DNA from 4 places in the Colwellia sp. BRX9-1 genome. Region 2 is predicted to be linked to each of the others. Evidence: predicted binding sites of a transcription regulator. Region 2 holds the regulator's gene; each other region holds the start of a gene.

Region 1 (4,839 bases), on a different contig from region 2:
CAACTTTTGAATCAGCTACTACGCCACCACCGGCCCAGCAATAAATGATACTCGCTTTGGTCGCGTTATTTTTTTCGCACAGTAGGGTACGTATAGTAATGCTAGTGTCCATATTGCCACAAGCAGAAATATAACCAATAGAACCACAATAAATACTTCGTTGATGAGGCTCTAATTCATCAATTATTTCCATGGCTCTTATTTTTGGAGCGCCAGTAATTGAACCGCCAGGAAATGAAGCCGCTAATAAATCAGTCGCTTGATAAGGTTGTGCTAACTCACCTTCAACGGTGCTGACTAAGTGATGAACGGCAGGAAAACTTTCAATATTAAACAACTTAGGAACTTTTACCGAGCCAGCAATACAGACTTTACTGATATCATTTCTCAGTAAATCAACAATCATTAAGTTTTCGGCACGGTCTTTTTCTGAGTGCTGTAAATCAACTGAGTTTTGTTGGTCTATGACGGCATCATCACTGCGTGGTTTAGTGCCTTTTATCGGCTTACTTTGTACTTTACGGCCTGCTTTTTGTAAAAATCGTTCAGGAGAAATACTGAGAATACTGGCTTTTTCAAAACGTAAAAAAGCAGAAAACGGTGCTTTATTTTTATCACGTAACGCGCAATAAGCTTCGAATTCATCACCTTGATACTGGGCACTAAAGCGTTGTGCTAAATTAATTTGGTAGCAATCTCCAGACAATAAGTAGTCTTGTATGCGCTTAAATTTTTCATCATAACGCGCTTTACTCATATTCGACTGCCAGTCGGTTATTAATGAAAACTTTTCTTTTATTTGTGTGGCTTTCTTTATCAAAGCTAACTGCTGATTTATTGCTATTGTTAGGCTTTCTCGTTGTGGTTGCGGGCAAACCAACCAAAACTGTTGAGCTTGGTGATCAAAGATTAATGCCTGAAAATAAAGCCCTATCGACATGTCGGCTAAATCTATATCTTGCGTTGTTTGATGAGGCAAGTTCTCAAAACGTCTACCTAAATCGTAAGAAAAGTAACCGACACTGCCGCCATTAAAAGGTAAGTGGCTGGTGGCAACGGTTATGTTGTTGAAGCATTGTTGTTGAATTTCTTTTAACAGCGTTAAAGGATTTTGATGACTGATTTGTTTTTTGTCCTCTTTTAACCACCGTACTTCAGTTTGATCGCCGCGAGTAGTTAGCGTAATTTCGGGTTGCCAAACCAGAATATCAAAGTTGCTATCAACGTGGGCAGGTGACTGTTGTTCACCACAAGAGTCAAGCCACATCGCCCAAGGTTGATGACTAAAAGCTGAAAATAAAGCTTTTACATCGATAGATTTTTCTACAGTAAAATGCTGGGCAGAAATAGTGAACATGACAGGTTTTACTCGATAATATTGTGGAAGCTCGTTAACAAGAAGGGTATGATATCTGCAAATTTATAACTTTCAACCATTTTCAGCTTCCCTAGTTTATCTATAATTTCAGGTAAGTAGGTAAATGCCGTTGAACTACATCTGTCGATCTGCATAAAAAGAGACCCTCATGACTATCATTAAACAACAAGATTTAATTGAAAGTATTGCCGATGCATTACAGTACATTTCTTATTATCACCCTTTAGACTTTATTCAAGCGCTTGAAAAAGCCTATCATAAAGAAGAAAGCAGCGCAGCTAAAGACGCTATTGCTCAGATCTTAATTAATTCTAGAATGTCAGCCCATGGCCAGCGTCCTATTTGTCAAGATACCGGCATAGTGACTTGCTTTGTTAAAGTGGGTATGGATGTTCAGTGGGACAAAACTGATTTAACAGTTCAGCAAATGGTTGATGAAGGTACTCGCAGAGCTTACTTAAATCCAGACAACCCATTGCGCGCTTCTATTGTAAAAGACCCCGCTGGCGCGCGTATTAATACTAAAGATAATACACCATCGGTTGTTCATATTGATATGGTTGCCGGTGGTGGCGTCGATATCATGATCGCAGCGAAAGGCGGCGGTAGTGAAAACAAATCTAAAATGGTGATGTTAAATCCTAGTGATTCAATCGCTGACTGGGTAGTTAAAACACTACCATCAATGGGCGCAGGTTGGTGTCCACCGGGAATGTTAGGCATAGGTATCGGCGGAACAGCAGAAAAAGCAGGGGTACTTGCCAAAGAAAGTTTAATGGAACCGGTAGATATTCAAGACCTTATTGACCGTGGTGCTGAAACAGCCGAAGAAAAACTGCGTCTAGAAATTTTCGAACGTGTTAATAAATTAGGTATTGGCGCACAAGGTCTCGGCGGTTTAACGACAGTTGTAGACATTAAAATTATGTCAGCACCCACCCACGCGGCATCAAAACCTGTGGTGATGATACCCAATTGTGCGGCAACGCGTCATGTCCATTTTCACTTAGATGGTTCTGGTCCGGCTAACTTAACACCACCAAAATTAGAAGACTGGCCAGAAATAACCTGGGAAGTCGGTGAAAACGTGCGTCGTGTTAATGTTGATACCTTGAAAAAATCCGATATCAGTAGCTGGAAAACCGGTGAAACTGTATTACTGAGCGGGACTATCTTAACCGGACGTGATGCTGCCCATAAACGTATTCAAGATATGCTAGCCAAGGGCGAAAAGTTACCAGTAGACTTTACTGACAAGTTTATTTACTACGTAGGTCCTGTCGATGCTATTGGCGATGAAGCAGTTGGCCCAGCTGGCCCAACGACAGCAACACGCATGGATAAATTTACAGAAATGATGCTCTCTGAAACAGGGTTACTTGGCACTATTGGCAAGGCTGAACGTGGTGCCGAGACCGTTGAAACCATCAAAAACCATAAGTCAGTTTATCTAATGGCCGTCGGTGGTGCTGCATACTTAGTATCAAAAGCTATTAAAAAAGCAAGAGTTGTTGCTTTTGAAGATATGGGGATGGAAGCTATTTACGAATTCGAAGTTGAAGATATGCCAGTCACTGTAGCTGTTGATAGCCAAGGAGAGTCGGCTCATGTCACGGGTCCTGCTATTTGGAAAGCTAAGATTGAAGTGCAAGATGCCAAATCAAAAAATTAATTGATGCTTGTGTAAGCAAATAATTTTAAAACAAGCGCCTTAGGGCGCTTTTTTATTGACGATAATAAGTTGAGAATATTGTCTATACTAAAAGAACATTATTAAAATTAAGTTTTGAAAACATTAACTATGACTAACACTAACCTGCGCACTGTTACTATTATTTATTATATTGAAGATTCACTTGAGTTAATGCACTTTGTTGGACAATTTGCAGAAAATGCCAGTGGGCGGGTCATTATTCCGGAAAAATTTAAAGAAGATAAATCGATTGTTGCTGTGTGTGATGGAGAAATAACCATTCTTAATAAAGTTGGCGATCGCATTCATCTTATCAATGATTATTAAATATGGACTTGTTAATGAACAAGCTTAGAATAAACTTAACCTGAGTATATTTCTATGGTTTAATACTGATAATATTTACAGTGTTACTGATGTGACTTTATGCCTATCGATGAACTCCTTGTTTTTTTAGAGAAAATCCCTACCGAAATTTTTATGCTGTTTAGCGTTATTCTATTGGTATTGTGTTTTTTAATCAGCTTTATAGTGTTTTTTAAAATAAAAAAAATGTCACTACAGTTGTCTTTGCAACATGAAAAGTTACAGCTATTGTTTGAAAAATTAACCGTTGATAGTGAAGTCTCAAATAAATATCAACAGCAACAACAGCAGCAAACTAGCTTTAATCATCAACAATTGGCAAACCAACAAGTTGAGTTAAAGACTTATTTTGAACAACAAATCTCTGACTTTAAAATTAAGCTGTTGTATCAACATGCTGAGCAAGGTGAGAAGCAGTCATCGAGTTTACATGCAAGTAGTGAAAAGTTACACCGCGCATTACACGAGCACCAAGTCGTTTTTAATCAGAATCAGCTAAAATCGGTTGATCAACTTGTTGAACACCTAAATCGAGTGACGCACATTAGCCGCGAAGAGTTAACTAAGTCATTGCAAGCATCGAGTGAGCAAATGGCTAAACGTATTGATGGATTAACCGTCTCTACCGATAACCGCTTGAAAGAAATTAGCGGGCAAGTAGAGAAACGTTTAGCGGAAGGGTTTGAGAAAACAACAAAAACCTTTAATGATATTTTGCAACGCCTTGCCTTGATTGATGACGCGCAAAAGAAGATAACGGAACTTTCCTCAAACGTCGTCAGCTTACAAGAAGTATTAAGTGATAAGCGTTCGCGGGGGGCTTTTGGCGAAGTTCAGCTTAACAGTTTAATTCGCAACGTGATCCCCGAGCAAAACTTTTCTTTACAGCACACTTTATCAAATGGAAAAATTGCTGATTGTATTTTATTTTTACCTGAGCCAACCGGTAATGTCGTTATTGACTCTAAGTTCCCTTTAGAAAACTATAAGAAAATGCTGGATAACCAATTAGGGGAACATGATCGAAAATCGGCAGAGCGTCAATTTAAACTCGACATAAAAAAACATATTAACGATATTAGTTCTAAATACTTAATTGAAAAAGAAACCGCCGACGGCGCTATTATGTTTATTCCTGCAGAAGCTATCTTTGCTGAAATTCATGCACATCAAGGTGATTTAGTTGATTACGCCAATAAAAAACGAGTATGGCTGGCATCGCCAACCACGTTAATGGCTATATTAACAACGTCACGCTCGGTACTAAAAGATGAAGCAACCCGTAAGCAAATACATGTTATTCAAGCGCATCTCTCACACTTATCTCAGGACTTTAGTCGTTTTAAATCTCGTTTTGCCAATTTAGCAAAGCACATAGACCAAGCGGCGAGTGACGTAAAAC
Region 2 (4,839 bases):
AGTGTTTTTTTATTAAAATATAGCAATGATGTGATCCAATATTAAAGTGACGTTTAGTATGTTGCCTAATCATGAGGCTAATTATTTTCTCCTTTAATAAATATAGTATACATTAATTTAACACTATATAAATGAATAGCCAGCTTTCACTGGCTATTTATATCGTTGAGTAAAAAGGCTAATTTTTCAATATTAGCATTCGACAATTGCCGATAATCAAAATAGGGACACACAATTAAATTTTTAGCTTTATCAATAGCAAATTGCTCATCTAGCCAAGTGAAATTAGCGTTTAGTTGATTTGTCGCTAACAAATTTTTGGCGTAGGTTTTTCCACAAATAATATGCAGAGTTTGCTTAGTGGTTGATAACTGAGGCGGAGAAAATAATAAAGCCGTTTGAGAGCCTTGCTGCAGCAAAAATCGCTCTCGATATTTTTGCCAAGTTGGCGCAAGTGTTGAGTAAGCGAATTTTTCTTTATCGAGTGCGTAAAGCAGCTTCGCATAAACATTGAAAACTTTCCGCCAACCATTGCCACAAGCTTGATTAACCATCTCTATTTCGCCCAAGGTTAGCGGCGATAGACAAGATAATTGCTGATATTCAAGCATACTCGGTTTATTGCCAATATAAACGGCGACGCTAAAGTTTGAGCAACCTAAACCAATAACATTCAATGGTACTTAACTCATTTTACGTGGGGGGTATGTTGAATTGTAAATTTATAATCGAGACAAGTAAAACGTCCTTAAAATTTTTTTGCTTGAATGTATGTAGTTACTGGTAAAGTTAGATCGATTGAAGATTATCAATGTCTAACAGATAACTAATATAAAATGTTAATATCGTATAGCTTTCTATGGCTATTTAAAGGTCCACGCGAGAAGTTTATCGAAAAAAATGACATTACAAGGGTAATGGTTTCAAATTTTGTTGGAGAAAACTGTTTTATATTTTATATTTGTGGCAGCTAAAAATATATTGCTTAGCTGCTGTTTAACATGACTACAGTATCAATAATGAATTCTAAAAAAAAATGATGGAGCGCAGCTATGAATGAAAAAATTGCAGCACTTAAGTCAGACCTAGCGCTACTTAAAGAACAATTTAGTAAAAAAATTACTGATGCAGAAACTCGTTTAAAAAATATGATTGAACAAGAAAGCTTAGATACTTCGGTTGAACGTGGCTATAAAATTCAAGCTTCTTTTGAAGAGCCAGCAGATTCTTTAGCTAATGGTGAATGTGTAATTTTACTGCATGGGCTTGCACGTTCGGCTAACTCCATGAAAGCTATTGAAAAACGATTGTTAGCAGAAGGATATTTTGTGATAAATATCAACTACCCTTCTAGAGATTATTCGATAGAAGAGTTGGCTGAAAAAGTGATTTCTAAAGCGCTATTAATTTGTGAAAATCGCCAAGTTAACTTTGTTACCCATTCAATGGGCGGTATATTAGTTCGCCAATATTTAAGTATGCATAAAATACCTAATTTACATAAAGTCGTGATGCTAGGTCCACCAAACAAAGGCAGTGAAGTTGTTGATAAACTAAAAAATACACCTGGTTTTAGTTTCATCAATGGTGATGCGGGTATGCAATTAGGTACCGGCGAATTCAGTGTCCCTAGTAACCTTGGCAATGCTAATTTTGATTTGGGTGTTATTGCCGGTAATCAAAGTATTAATTGGATATTATCAACACTTATTCCTGATAAAGATGATGGTAAAGTTTCGGTTGCTAGTACCAAACTTGATGGTATGAATGATCACATTGAAATGGAAACGACCCATCCATTTATGATGAAAAACGAAAAAGTTATCGAACAAGTTATCCATTATTTAAAATCAGGGAGTTTTCAAAAATAATTCGACTAGAAAACTTGCCTTTACTAACGACCTGTATATACTCACAGTAACAACTGTGTAAATTTACAGGCTCCCTATGCTAAATGAAATCAGCGAATTACGCCCTCTAACGAACCGACAACAACAAGTTTTTGATCTGATCAAAGACAAAATAAGCGATACGGGCATGCCACCAACGCGTGCTGAAATAGCCAAGTTTTTTGGCTTTAAATCAGCAAATGCAGCAGAGGAACATTTAAAAGCTTTGGCTAAAAAAGGCTATATAGAAATGTTGCCAGGTACTTCTCGCGGCATTCGTTTGACTGAGAAGTTAATGGAAGAAGCCGGTTTACCTTTAATCGGCAGAGTGGCTGCAGGTGAACCTATTTTAGCTGCAGAGCATGTTGAAGATCATTACAAAGTTGATGGTAATTTGTTCCACCCAGCTGCTGATTACTTATTGAGAGTTAATGGCGAAAGCATGAAAAATATCGGCATACTTGATGGTGACTTGTTAGCGGTTCATCAAACGACCGATGTACAGAATGGCCAAGTAATTGTTGCTCGTGTCGAAGAAAATGTTACGGTTAAACGTTATAAACGAGAAGGTAACATCGTTTACTTACATGCTGAAAATGATGACTTCTCTCCTATAAAAGTCGATTTGTCTGATCAAGAGTTTAATATTGAAGGGTTGGCTGTTGGCGTTATTCGCTCGGCAGACTGGATGTAATTAAGTTAACCTATCCAATAAACTTGGTGGTAACTAAGCCAATTTATCTAACAAATATAGTATTAAATATGTAAAACTGCTCCGCAAACTTTAGTGTATAAAATAGGCTAAAGTTTGCTTTTCTAACCTTTCGTATTCTTTTCATGCAAACCTTTCTCTTTACTAAGAATAATTTTCATTCTAAAGCCCATTCAAACAACTTTATCTTTCTCTGATTAAAAAACAACCAAGATCAATTTTTACAATACGCGTATTTATACTCAGCTGTTTATTTTTAATACTACGGCTACAGCCCTTTGTTATTAGGCCTTTGCCTGTATTAGAGTTGATACTCTATTGTTTTTATTGGTTTTTATTTTAAAATAGCTCGATTTTTAAATTGACCCAGATCAACTTTTAAGTAATTCTAGTTTGGAATGTGTACAAATATAAATATAAGGCGATGTTGTCGACGCTAACTGGTTGATAACAAAATCGCTAAGAAAATAATAAAAATCCGTACTAAAGGATGTGTTTTGTCCTAGGTATCAAGTTTTAAACTTTTATAGGGTGAAGGAGATGTCGTGTGAAAAGACGTAACCTAGGTTGGCTGTTGTTGGGGAGTGTTCTTTCCAGTTCAGCTTGGGCAGATATGCAATTAAATCTGACCAAGGGTGTAACAGAAGTAAGTAGAGATGTTTACGATCTACATATGCTCGCAATGTATATATGTGTAGCAATTGGTGTGGTCGTTTTTGGTGCTATGTTTTGGTCAATGGTTTTCCATCGAAAATCCAAAGGGGCTAAATCAGCAGATTTTCATGAAAGTACAAAAGTAGAAATCCTCTGGACAGCAATTCCCATTGTCATTCTTATCGCTATGGCTGTACCAGCAACAAAAACACTGATTGAAATGGAAAATAACGACGATTCTGACGTTACCATTCAAGTTACCGCCTCTCAGTGGAAATGGCATTACAAATATTTTGATCAAGATATTGAGTTCTACTCCGTTTTATCGACGCCAAGATCACAGTATGAAACACAAGAAGGTAAACACCTTAATGTTGATGCTGGCGATAAAGTCAAAGGTGAAAATTACCTACTCGAAGTTGATAAACACCTTGTCATTCCAGTTAATAAAAAAGTACGATTTTTAATCACTTCTGACGACGTTATTCATGCTTGGTGGGTACCTGCTTTTGCTGTAAAGCAAGATGCTAACCCAGGATTTATTAATGAAGCATGGACAAAAGTTGACAAGCCTGGGATATACCGAGGTCAGTGTGCTGAACTTTGTGGCAAAGACCATGGTTTTATGCCAATTGTTGTCGAAGTAAAGTCTGAAGCAGACTATGCAAAATGGCTTGATGAACAACACCAACTCAACGCTCAAGCCGCTGCTGCTGAGAAAGCATCTCTTAACGCTTCCGCATCAATGGATGAATTGATGACCTTGGGTGAAACTACCTATATTGCCCACTGTGCTGCCTGTCATCAAGTTTCTGGTGCTGGTCTACCTCCTGCATTTCCTGCACTTAAAGGAAGTCCAGTTGCTACGGGTAGTATTGCCGAGCATATTGATATTGTACTCAATGGTAAAGCGGGTACAGGTATGCAAGCTTATGGTAAGCAGTTAAGTATGAAGCAAATTGCTGCAGTTGTGACCTACGAGCGTAATGCTTGGGGTAACAATACCGGTGATGCCGTACAAGCCGCTGATGTTAAAGGTGCTGCTAAGGGATCAGGCAATGACACAGAAACACCGGTAGCAGTTGCTGAAATGGTTGCTGAAGAAGCCCCAGTAGAAGATCTAACTAAAGTGTACAGCGAAGATGAACTGATGGTTATGGGTGAGCAAGTTTACATGAAAGCTTGTGCTGCTTGTCATCAAGTTTCTGGTGCGGGTTTACCTCCGGCATTTCCAGCACTAAAAGGTAGTGCAATTGCACTGGGTGATATTGCTGTGCATATAGATATGGTTATTAATGGCAGTAAGAAAAACCCTGCTATGGCTGCTTTTGGTAGTCAGTTAACTAAAACCGAAATAGCGGCAGTTGTTACTTATGAGCGTAATGCTTGGGGCAATAACACCGGTGATTTAGTACAACCTGCAGCTGTTGATGCTGCTAGTGCGAAGTAGGAGGATATAAAATGACTACAGACGTTATAGAACAAGAATCGCACGACGATCATCATGATGACCATAAAATGAAAGGCATCAAACGTTGGTTGTACACGACAAACCATAAAGATATAGGTACGTTATATCTATGG
Region 3 (4,839 bases), on a different contig from region 2:
TTGTAGGCTTGGATCATCGTCCCCATAGCACCATCTAAAATAAGAATTCTTTTTTGTATTTGTTGCTCAAGACGACTAAATGATGCTGATTTTTTCATACTATTTCTCTACTTTTACTTTCAAACTTAATTTAATGGCTAGATATATCCGACACTGTTTATATTTCTGCGTCTGGGTGTATTGCTTTAATATTTGTTGCGTCTAGCTTGTACGGTGTGATCTGATAGACATAATAGTTTAGCCAATTAGTAAATAATAAACTGGCATGACTACGCCATGAACTGTGTGGCACTTTTGTTATATCATCATTAATATAGTAATTATTGGGCATAACTGCATCAACATCAGCCTTAAGGTCACGTTGAAACTCTTCATCTAGCGTGGTTGAGTCATATTCTGGATGACCAGTTAAATAGACCTGCTGTTTATTTTTGCTCGCGACCACATAAACGCCTGCTTGTGGAGATTCAGCAACAATCTTTAATTCAGGAATTGATAGGTAATCAGACTTATCAATATATCCAAATCGTGAGTGTGGGACATTAAAAAATTCTTCAAAGCCGCGGGTAAGCTGTTCTTTTTGGTCAACAGGGCTATGCTGAAAAACACCAGATAATTTTTCTTTTCTTAAATGTCGTCGCAATCCATAGTGATGATATAGAGCGGCATGAGCAGCCCAACAAGAAAACATTGTTGAGGTGACATTTTCTTCAGCCCAATCAAATATTTCACAAATTTTATCCCAGAAGGTTACTTTTTCGTATTCCATTAACGCCAATGGTGCACCGGTTATAATTAAGCCATCGTATTGAGTATTTTTAATGTCATCAAAGAGGCGGTAAAAATTATCTAAGTGCTCTTTCGGCGTATGTTTGGATTCATTGGCGTGAATACGTACAAAATCGACATTTATTTGTAAAGGTGTATTAGACAATACCCGTAATATTTGAACTTCTGTTTCAATTTTATTAGGCATTAGATTGAGAATAGCGACTTTCATTGGGCGAATTTCTTGACTTGCCGCTCTACGCTCAGACATTACAAAAATATTTTCTTCACCTAAAATAGACAAAGCAGGTAATAAATCTGGAATTTTAATGGGCATAGCGTTTACCTAATCAAATAATGTCAAACAAGCATGAACACTTCGTTCTCTACTTTCATTTATTAACTTATATTATGGCTACCAATCAACATACAGGTTTCGACTAACTCGAGCACTACGAATGATAACGGATATATAAATATTATCATTTTATGGTACGTGTATTTTTAGCTATGTCAACATCTAAACGTATAGACGTCTATAATGTTTTTTACGTTAATATTATTTGTCATCTATAACCCTAGCGAGTAAATATTGGTGGAACTAACCTAATAGAGTGCTACGTAGAAAAAGGGGGGGTATTCGGGCAGTAAAGATGCTTAGGTAAAACACTATATCAGCCTATTAAAGAACGATGGCATAAGAGAGCAAAGTCATTAATTAGATATAAAAAAGCCACTGTAAATACAGTGGCTTAATAATTGTTTAAACTTTTATGTTTAATGTGTAATGTTTATTCTACAGCTTCTTCTTCTTTAGCTGGTTTTTCACTTGCTCTTACACTTTTAATTAACAGTAAGTCGCGTAAACGCTTATCAAGTTCTTTTGCCATTTCAGGTTTTTCTGCTAAAGATTTAGCCGCATTTGCTTTACCTTGGCCAATACGATCGCCATTGTAGCTATACCAAGAACCGGCTTTTTCAACCATGTTATGCAAAACGCCTAAATCAATTAATTCACCTAAGCTGTTAATACCTTCGCCATATAAAATCTGAAATTCTGCTTGTTTAAAAGGAGGCGCTATTTTGTTTTTAACCACTTTTACGCGAGTTTCGTTACCAATAATTTCGTCGCCTGCTTTTACAGCACCGATACGTCGAATATCTAAACGAACAGAAGCATAAAACTTAAGTGCATTACCACCCGTTGTGGTTTCAGGAGAACCAAACATTACACCAATTTTCATACGAATTTGGTTAATGAAAATAATCATGGTATTTGATTTTTTCAAGTTACCTGTCAACTTACGCATTGCTTGTGAAAGCATACGGGCTTGTAATCCCATATGAGAGTCACCCATATCGCCTTCAATTTCTGCTTTTGGTGTAAGTGCAGCAACAGAATCGACAACAATAACGTCTATAGCACCTGAACGCGTTAGCATGTCACAAATTTCCAATGCTTGCTCACCGGTATCAGGCTGAGAAACAAGTAATTCGTTGATGTTAACACCTAACTTTTCAGCATAAATAGGGTCAAGTGCATGCTCAGCATCAACAAAGGCACAAACCTTACCGTTACGCTGAGCTTCAGCAATAACTTCAAGCGTTAACGTTGTTTTACCACTTGATTCAGGACCATAAATTTCAACAACACGCCCAAGTGGCAAACCACCCGCACCGAGTGCAACATCAAGCGCCAATGAACCTGTAGAAATGGTTTCAACATCCATGGTGTTATTATCACCAAGCTTCATAATTGAGCCTTTACCAAATTGTCTTTCAATTTGACTTAATGCTGCTGCTAATGCTTTTTCTTTATCATCTTTCATGTTTGTTCCGCCGATGTTGCTAAGATTTCGTTTTGATGAAGCAAGTATACTGTATGACCGTACAGTATCAAGCTTTTTTACAACTATTTTAATTATATTATCAAAAACAAAACAAGGTGACTTTTAAGTAATTGATAAGTAATAAAATAACAAGCATCAATAACTTTTAACTATTACTCATCAAAAAGTTACTATTTATATTATCACGGTAAAATCCTTGCCTAAACTTTATCGTATCCAGTAAAAGTTTTAGTTAAATAAATAGAGTCTAAATTTGCCAGTTATGGCATAATTGCCACCTTACTCTTTCATTGAACTTATGAGTTACCGCATAGAAATGACGACAGCAAACTTAGACTTATCCTCACACACACCTATGATGCGCCAGTACTTAACCATTAAAGCTGAGTTCCCTCATATTTTAATTTTTTATCGCATGGGTGACTTTTACGAGTTATTTTTTGATGATGCGAAAAAAGCATCTGATTTGCTCGACATTTCATTAACCGCTCGCGGCAAGACAGGTGGCAATGCAATACCTATGGCGGGCGTTCCCTATCATGCGGTGGAAAATTATCTAGCAAAATTAGTACAACTGGGTGAATCTGTTGCCATTTGTGAACAAATTGGTGACCCAGCAACCAGTAAAGGCCCTGTTGAACGTAAAGTTGTTAGGGTTATTACCCCAGGTACGGTGAGTGATGAAGCATTATTACTTGATAAACATGACAACCTAATTGTTGCGGTAAGTGAAGGTCATAATAAGTCATCGCAACGCTTTGGGCTGTCTTATCTTGATATGACCAGTGGTCGCTTTGTACTGACTGAGCCAAATACCATTGAACAGTTACAAGCTGAACTACAGCGTTTATCTCCTGCTGAATTACTCTACAGTGAATCGTTCTCAGTGCCAGAGTTACTAAAAGGCTATCAAGGATTAAGAAGAAGACCTGAATGGGAGTTTGATTTAGACACAGCTACTAATTTACTAAATACACAATTTGGCACTAAAGAACTTTCTGGCTTTGGTGTTGGTGATAAATCATTAGGCTTAATGGCTGCTGGTTGTTTATTTCAATATGTAAAAGAATGTCAACGCAGTGCGCTTCCTCACATTCGAGCCATTATTTGTGAGTCTTCTGCTTCTGGTGTCATTTTAGATGCGGCAACTCGTCGTAATTTAGAACTCACGCAAAACTTACAAGGTGGCTTTGAAAATACCCTAGCATCGGTATTAGACAAGTCAGCGACACCAATGGGTTCTAGATTACTAAAACGTTGGTTACATTTTCCTTTACGTGATTTAAACATATTAACTGCACGTCAAAATGCAATTAGTGAACTATTGTCACAAGATTTAACGGCTGAATTATTTAGCCAACTTAAATCTTTTGGTGACATTGAGCGTATTGTTTCTCGCATTGCCTTACGCTCTGCGCGTCCAAGAGATTTTGCTCGTTTACGTAATGCTTTAAGTCAATTGCCTGAACTTCAGCAACATTTACAAACTTGTCAGCAAGCACATATCACTGAATTAGCGTCAAAAAGCTTTCCAATACCCGACTTACACGACTTATTACAGCATGCTTTAGTTGAAAACCCACCCGTTCTTATCCGTGATGGTGGCGTTATTGCCAAAGGCTATCATGAAGAACTTGATGTCTTACGTGACTTAAGTGATGGAGCAACTGAATTTCTTGCCCAACTCGAAGCGCGTGAAAAAGAACGTACCGGTATTAGTTCCTTAAAAGTAGGCTATAACAGGGTTCATGGCTTCTTTATTGAAATGAGTCGTACTGCCGCGAACGATGTACCTGATGATTATATTCGCCGACAAACCTTAAAAAATAACGAACGTTTTATTACCAATGAACTAAAGCAACACGAAGAAAAAGTGCTTAGCGCACAGAGTAAGTTTCTCGCCTTAGAAAAACGTTTATATGATGAATTGTTCGATTTAGTATTACCTGATTTAGAAAAACTGCAATTACTTGCTCAAGCTGTCGCAGAACTAGACGTTTTAAATACCTTTGCAGAACGCGCAGAAAGCCTAAATTATGTTAAACCAAGTCTAAGCCAAAATGACGGTATTGAGATTAAAGCCGGTCGTCATCCTGTCGTTGAGTTAATGACTAGTGAGCCCTTTATTGCTAATCCAGTTACTTTAAATAATGAACGTAAGATGTTGATCATTACGGGTCCTAATATGGGCGGTAAATCAACCTATATGCGTCAAACAGCG
Region 4 (4,839 bases), on a different contig from region 2:
TAATAAGGCATTGGCAACAAAATCAAGGGAAAAACTTGGAAAGTTATAAGTCGCGTTTTTTAGTAAATCAATACCATCAAGGACCACTCTGCCAGCGACATCAATAAATTTTTGCTCATTTTGACTACCGCCTGCCGAACGTGTTCGCCAGCGAGGTGACTTATCATTGCGGCCGATATTAAAAGGGATATTATAAATATCACAGCGTTTTTGTAGCAAATTAAAATCAAAGTTAATCACGTTCCAACCAATAAAAATGTCGGGGTCGTGGATTTTTATCCAAGCGATCAGCTCAGCGAGCAACGCTTGTTCATTGTCAAGCCAAACGATGTGCTCTGCGATTTCTGTCGCCTCAGCGTCAGATAACTTGGACTGCGTTATTTTTGCTAAAAACTTGTTTTGATCACCGATCATCAAAACACATTTTATCGGCTTACCATCAGACATTTTATGAGAATGTAAGCCAATAGAATAAAGCTCCCCTGCCATTGAACACTCAATATCAAGTGATACCATAGTTAAAGCAATATCATCAAGTAACTGAGTCTTATCCGTTGCACGGCATTTGTCACTATAAAAGGTAGCAAAGTTAGTCTGTGAAAACTGTTTGGCAGATTCGGTTACCGATGAAGCTGTTAACCGAGGGATAAATTCAATACCAGCGGTAATAAAGCGCTCCATTAAAAAGCGTTCATCAGGGCGAAAATCGTCTTCATAGCATTTTATTTGGGCTTGTTTTAAAACATCGCGTGCGCGATAGAATTCACGCATCGTTGAAAAATAAAAGCCACTGACGAGTTGTTGATTAAAGGTTTTAAGCGCAAGCGGGGTAACTTTAGCCGTTACTATTCGCTGCTCCGACAGGAGACTTTGCGCGAGTAGTTGCTGCGTTTGTTCAACAAAAAATAATGCCTGTTGATTTTGCACAATAACATTAACAGCACCTTGAAGGGTTTTAACCCATAAAGACAATTCGATACCTTGTTTGGTATCATAGGCTTGACGGGTTAATAAAAAGCCATAATTCAAGCTAGGCGTTAATTTTTCTACAGTTAATGACATTAATTATTTTAATTCGTTGCGGATAACGATAAACTGTTAATACATACAGCAGTATATACTCATCCTATTTGAAGATACAGGATTCAGCCTATTTAACTGGAATGAGTATATAACCTAATGAACCCTAAATGGCTAACAGCATGCTAAGCGATAAAATTAAAGTAGCAATTCGCACATCGTATAAAACCATTGGTGAAAATTTAGAAAACTTTCATCCAAGAAAACAGCAAACTTTTTTGATTGCCGAAATAGCTAAAACTCTTGCGGGAGAATACGATAAAGCGCGAAAAATTATTACCATAGAAGCCGGCACCGGTACGGGTAAATCCTTGGCTTATTCATTAGGCGCTATTCCGTTAGCGATGTCACGTCAAAAAAAGGTCTGTATTTCTACTGCAACAGTTGCGCTACAAGAACAATTAGTGGATAAAGATTTACCCTTCTTAAAAAAACATTCAGGCTTAGATTTTAATTTCACCTTAGTCAAAGGTCGCCAACGCTATGTTTGTCGGCAAAAATTAGCGCTGGCTGTCAGTCAAGACGATTCACCTCAGGCCGGTTTCACCTTTGCGCAAAAACCTAATGCCATGGATATAAAGCTATTACATCATTTACATAAAGCGTTAACGGATAATAAATGGCAAGGCGATCTAGATTCTTGGGCTGACCCTATCCCTCATCATTTATGGCAACAAATTCAATGTGACAAACACAGTTGTTTAAAACATTTAGCCGATCACACCCATTGCCCTTTTCATAAAGCTCGAGAAACCATGGAGTCTGCCGATGTGTTGGTCATTAACCATAGTTTATTACTGGCTGATTTAGAGCTTGGTGGAGGTGTTATTTTACCCTCGCCAGAAGACACTTTTTACATTATTGACGAAGCACATCATCTGCCTAAAGTAACCCGTGATCATTCAAGTGCGAATGTTGCCATTAAAGGTGCCATTGATTGGCTAACTAAGTTAAAAGAAACCGGCGATAAGATGGCAAAATTAATAAAGTCGACTTCGGCCATTTCACCCTCGTTAAAGTTAGGGGACGATTGCCAAGATTTATTAATGGAAATGCAAAAAGTAGCGAGCTTTATCGAAAACAATCAGGCGTTATATTTCAATGAAAAAGCTAAAGAAAATAGCCGTTTCTCTCGTGATGACGAGGCGGCATTATATCGTTTTGAAAACGGAATCGTTCCACCGAACTTAAAAAACTCAGCTAAAGATTTAGCAGAGCTCAGTAAAAAATGTTTAGGACATTGCAATAAGCTATATAATTTATTGATGGAGTCAGTGAAAGACGGGGAGTGTAAAATGTTTGTTGCCGAGCCCTTACTTGCAGAAGCTGGTTTTATGATCCAACGGTTAGAAAATTTCAACTCACTATGGAAAATGTATGCCAAAACAGACAGTGAGAAAGGCGCTCCAATGGCAAGGTGGTTCGAAAAACTGACAGGGAAACGTAGTGACTTTTTAGTGTCGGCTTCCCCTATTGAAGTTGGCTTTACCCTTGAAGATATTCTCTGGTCAAAATGTGAAGGGGCGGTATTATGTTCAGCCACTATTTTAGCATTGAATTCGTTTGAGCATTTTCGACGCCAGGTCGGTTTACAAACTAATGATGGCACCCAATATCAAAAAGTCGACTCACCGTTTGATTATCAAAATAATGCGCAACTTGTTATCGCTAAAATGAAAAATGAGCCAAGTAGCCCTCAGTTCACCGATGAATTAATTAATGAGTTACCGGCGTTAATTAAGCAAGAAAAAGCCTGTTTAGTGCTATTTTCTTCGTATTGGCAAATGGAACAAGTAGCTAAATCCTTACGAGAGCAGCACAAAATGGAGATTCTAGTTCAGGGTGAGCAGTCACGTCAGCATATTATAGAGGCCCATAGAAAACGCTGTGATGAAGATAAAACCAGTATAATTTTTGGCACACAAAGTTTTTCTGAGGGTCTAGATTTACCCGGTAAATATTTAACGAATTTGATTATTACCAAATTACCCTTCTCTGTGCCAACATCACCCGTTGAAGAAGCACAAGCTGAATACATTACCGCTAAAGGCGGCAATCCTTTTATGTCGATTTCAGTGCCAGAAACATCCAAAAAACTGATTCAAGCGACAGGAAGATTACTGCGAAATGAGAAAGATACCGGTATCATTACTTTAATGGATAAACGTTTAGTGACCAAGCGCTATGGTAAGCAATTACTTGATTCTTTACCGCCCTATCAAATTATTTCAAAAGGATAAGCTTTGACTAACCTCACTAAGCGTGCAAAAGCGTCAAACTCAACTAATCGTCGATTATCTAAGAGTCGCGCATTAAAAGATGTTAAGCCTCGCCCTGCCCCAGCAGATCGAGTGTTAGTACTTTTCAATAAACCCTTTGATGTACTGTCACAATTTACTGACGATCAGCAGCGTAAAACCTTAAAAGATTTTATTCCGATTAAAGACGTTTATGCCGCTGGGCGTTTAGACCGCGACAGTGAAGGCTTATTGTTGCTGACCAATGACGGGAAATTGCAGCACAAACTGGCTAACCCAACCGAAAAAACTGAAAAAACCTATTGGGCACAAGTCGAGGGTGTACCACAGCAAGCTGATTTACAAAAACTTCGAAAGGGTGTAGAACTAAAAGATGGCCAAACGTTACCAGCGAAAGTAAAAGTGATCAATGAACCAGACCTTTGGCCACGTAATCCGCCGATACGCGATCGAGCGAATATTCCCACGACATGGCTCAGTATCGCGATTACCGAAGGAAAGAACCGGCAGGTCCGCAGAATGACCGCGGCTATTAATTTTCCAACGCTACGACTTATCCGTTACAGCATTGGTCAATACAGCCTTGACGGTATCGAAAATGGCCATTACCAACAACTTAAAAGTGAATAAGAATATGACACTAGCGGTTAACACTGCCGGTAATGACCATGGCGAAGATCAATTTAAGCCCAATGCTACCGTGGCAGCTATTATTGTTCATCAAAATAAGTTTTTATTGGTTGAAGAAATTGAAAAAGGTAAAAAAGTCTTTAACCAACCTGCTGGACACTTAGAGGCGAATGAGAACTTAATTAGTGCCATTGAACGAGAAGTTCTTGAAGAAACAGGCTTAGCACTTTCGCCGAATTATGTTTCAGGTATTTATTATTTTTATCGCCCGGATATTAATCTTTATTACCTTCGATTTTGTTTTGTTATCGAACTTGATGAATTTCTACAAAGTATCCCTCAAGATGATGAGATTATTGCCACCCATTGGCTGTCATTTGATGAAATAAAAGCAAAATCTGCACAATTACGCAGCACGCTGGTCTTGGAATGTATTGAGGATTACTTAGCTGTTTTGAAAAATGGAAAAAAAATATCATTATCTTCATTAAAATCCAATCTTTAATCTATGCCCCTAAATCCTGACATGCTATAATTTTTCGCCTTTTTCTCTAGATTTGTAGTTTTAATGTCATCACAAGTATCATCGAGCGCTGAAAACCAAAACACCGCGCCTATAAGTAAAGCACCACACGACACCAAAGTAATTGTTGGTATGTCTGGCGGTGTTGACTCCTCTGTTTCTGCACACTTATTGATTGAACAAGGTTATCAAGTTGAAGGCCTGTTCATGAAAAATTGGGAAGAAGACGATACCGATGAATACTGTGCAGCGGCACAAGACCTCGAAGATGCACAACTTGTTTGTGACAAACTCGGTATAAAGTTACACACCATTAATTTCGCAACAGAATACTGGGATAATGTTTTT

The links. The regulator LexA, encoded in region 2, represses DNA repair genes until DNA is damaged. The targets are predictions, from matches to a motif close to TACTGTATNNNNATACAGTA.
Region 1: a site for LexA is predicted at 3,462-3,481, ahead of H4J76_RS03035 (DNA recombination protein RmuC). Genes of this name have one in related genera too.
Region 3: a site for LexA is predicted at 2,645-2,664, ahead of recA (recombinase RecA). Genes of this name have one in related genera too.
Region 4: a site for LexA is predicted at 1,094-1,113, ahead of H4J76_RS15290 (DNA polymerase II). Genes of this name have one in related genera too.

What each region holds. Positions count from the first base shown of each region.
Region 1 is NZ_JACGVM010000002.1:102,980-107,818, reverse strand. Features, by position in the region: gene pabB (aminodeoxychorismate synthase component I) at 1-1,357, opposite strand, end outside; gene H4J76_RS03045 (fumarate hydratase) at 1,527-3,050, shown strand; gene H4J76_RS03040 (TIGR02922 family protein) at 3,180-3,398, shown strand; gene H4J76_RS03035 (DNA recombination protein RmuC) at 3,624-4,839, shown strand, end outside.
Region 2 is NZ_JACGVM010000008.1:139,369-144,207, reverse strand. Features, by position in the region: gene H4J76_RS09985 (ATP-binding protein) at 1-26, opposite strand, end outside; gene H4J76_RS09980 (DUF6942 family protein) at 147-677, opposite strand; gene H4J76_RS09975 (alpha/beta fold hydrolase) at 1,053-1,871, shown strand; gene lexA (transcriptional repressor LexA) at 1,948-2,583, shown strand; gene coxB (cytochrome c oxidase subunit II) at 3,149-4,705, shown strand; gene ctaD (cytochrome c oxidase subunit I) at 4,717-4,839, shown strand, end outside.
Region 3 is NZ_JACGVM010000027.1:34,069-38,907, forward strand. Features, by position in the region: gene metH (methionine synthase) at 1-98, opposite strand, end outside; gene metA (homoserine O-succinyltransferase) at 158-1,105, opposite strand; gene recA (recombinase RecA) at 1,560-2,597, opposite strand; gene mutS (DNA mismatch repair protein MutS) at 2,935-4,839, shown strand, end outside.
Region 4 is NZ_JACGVM010000018.1:29,109-33,947, forward strand. Features, by position in the region: gene H4J76_RS15290 (DNA polymerase II) at 1-1,062, opposite strand, end outside; gene dinG (ATP-dependent DNA helicase DinG) at 1,203-3,320, shown strand; gene H4J76_RS15300 (pseudouridine synthase) at 3,324-3,968, shown strand; gene H4J76_RS15305 (NUDIX hydrolase) at 3,973-4,473, shown strand; gene mnmA (tRNA 2-thiouridine(34) synthase MnmA) at 4,537-4,839, shown strand, end outside.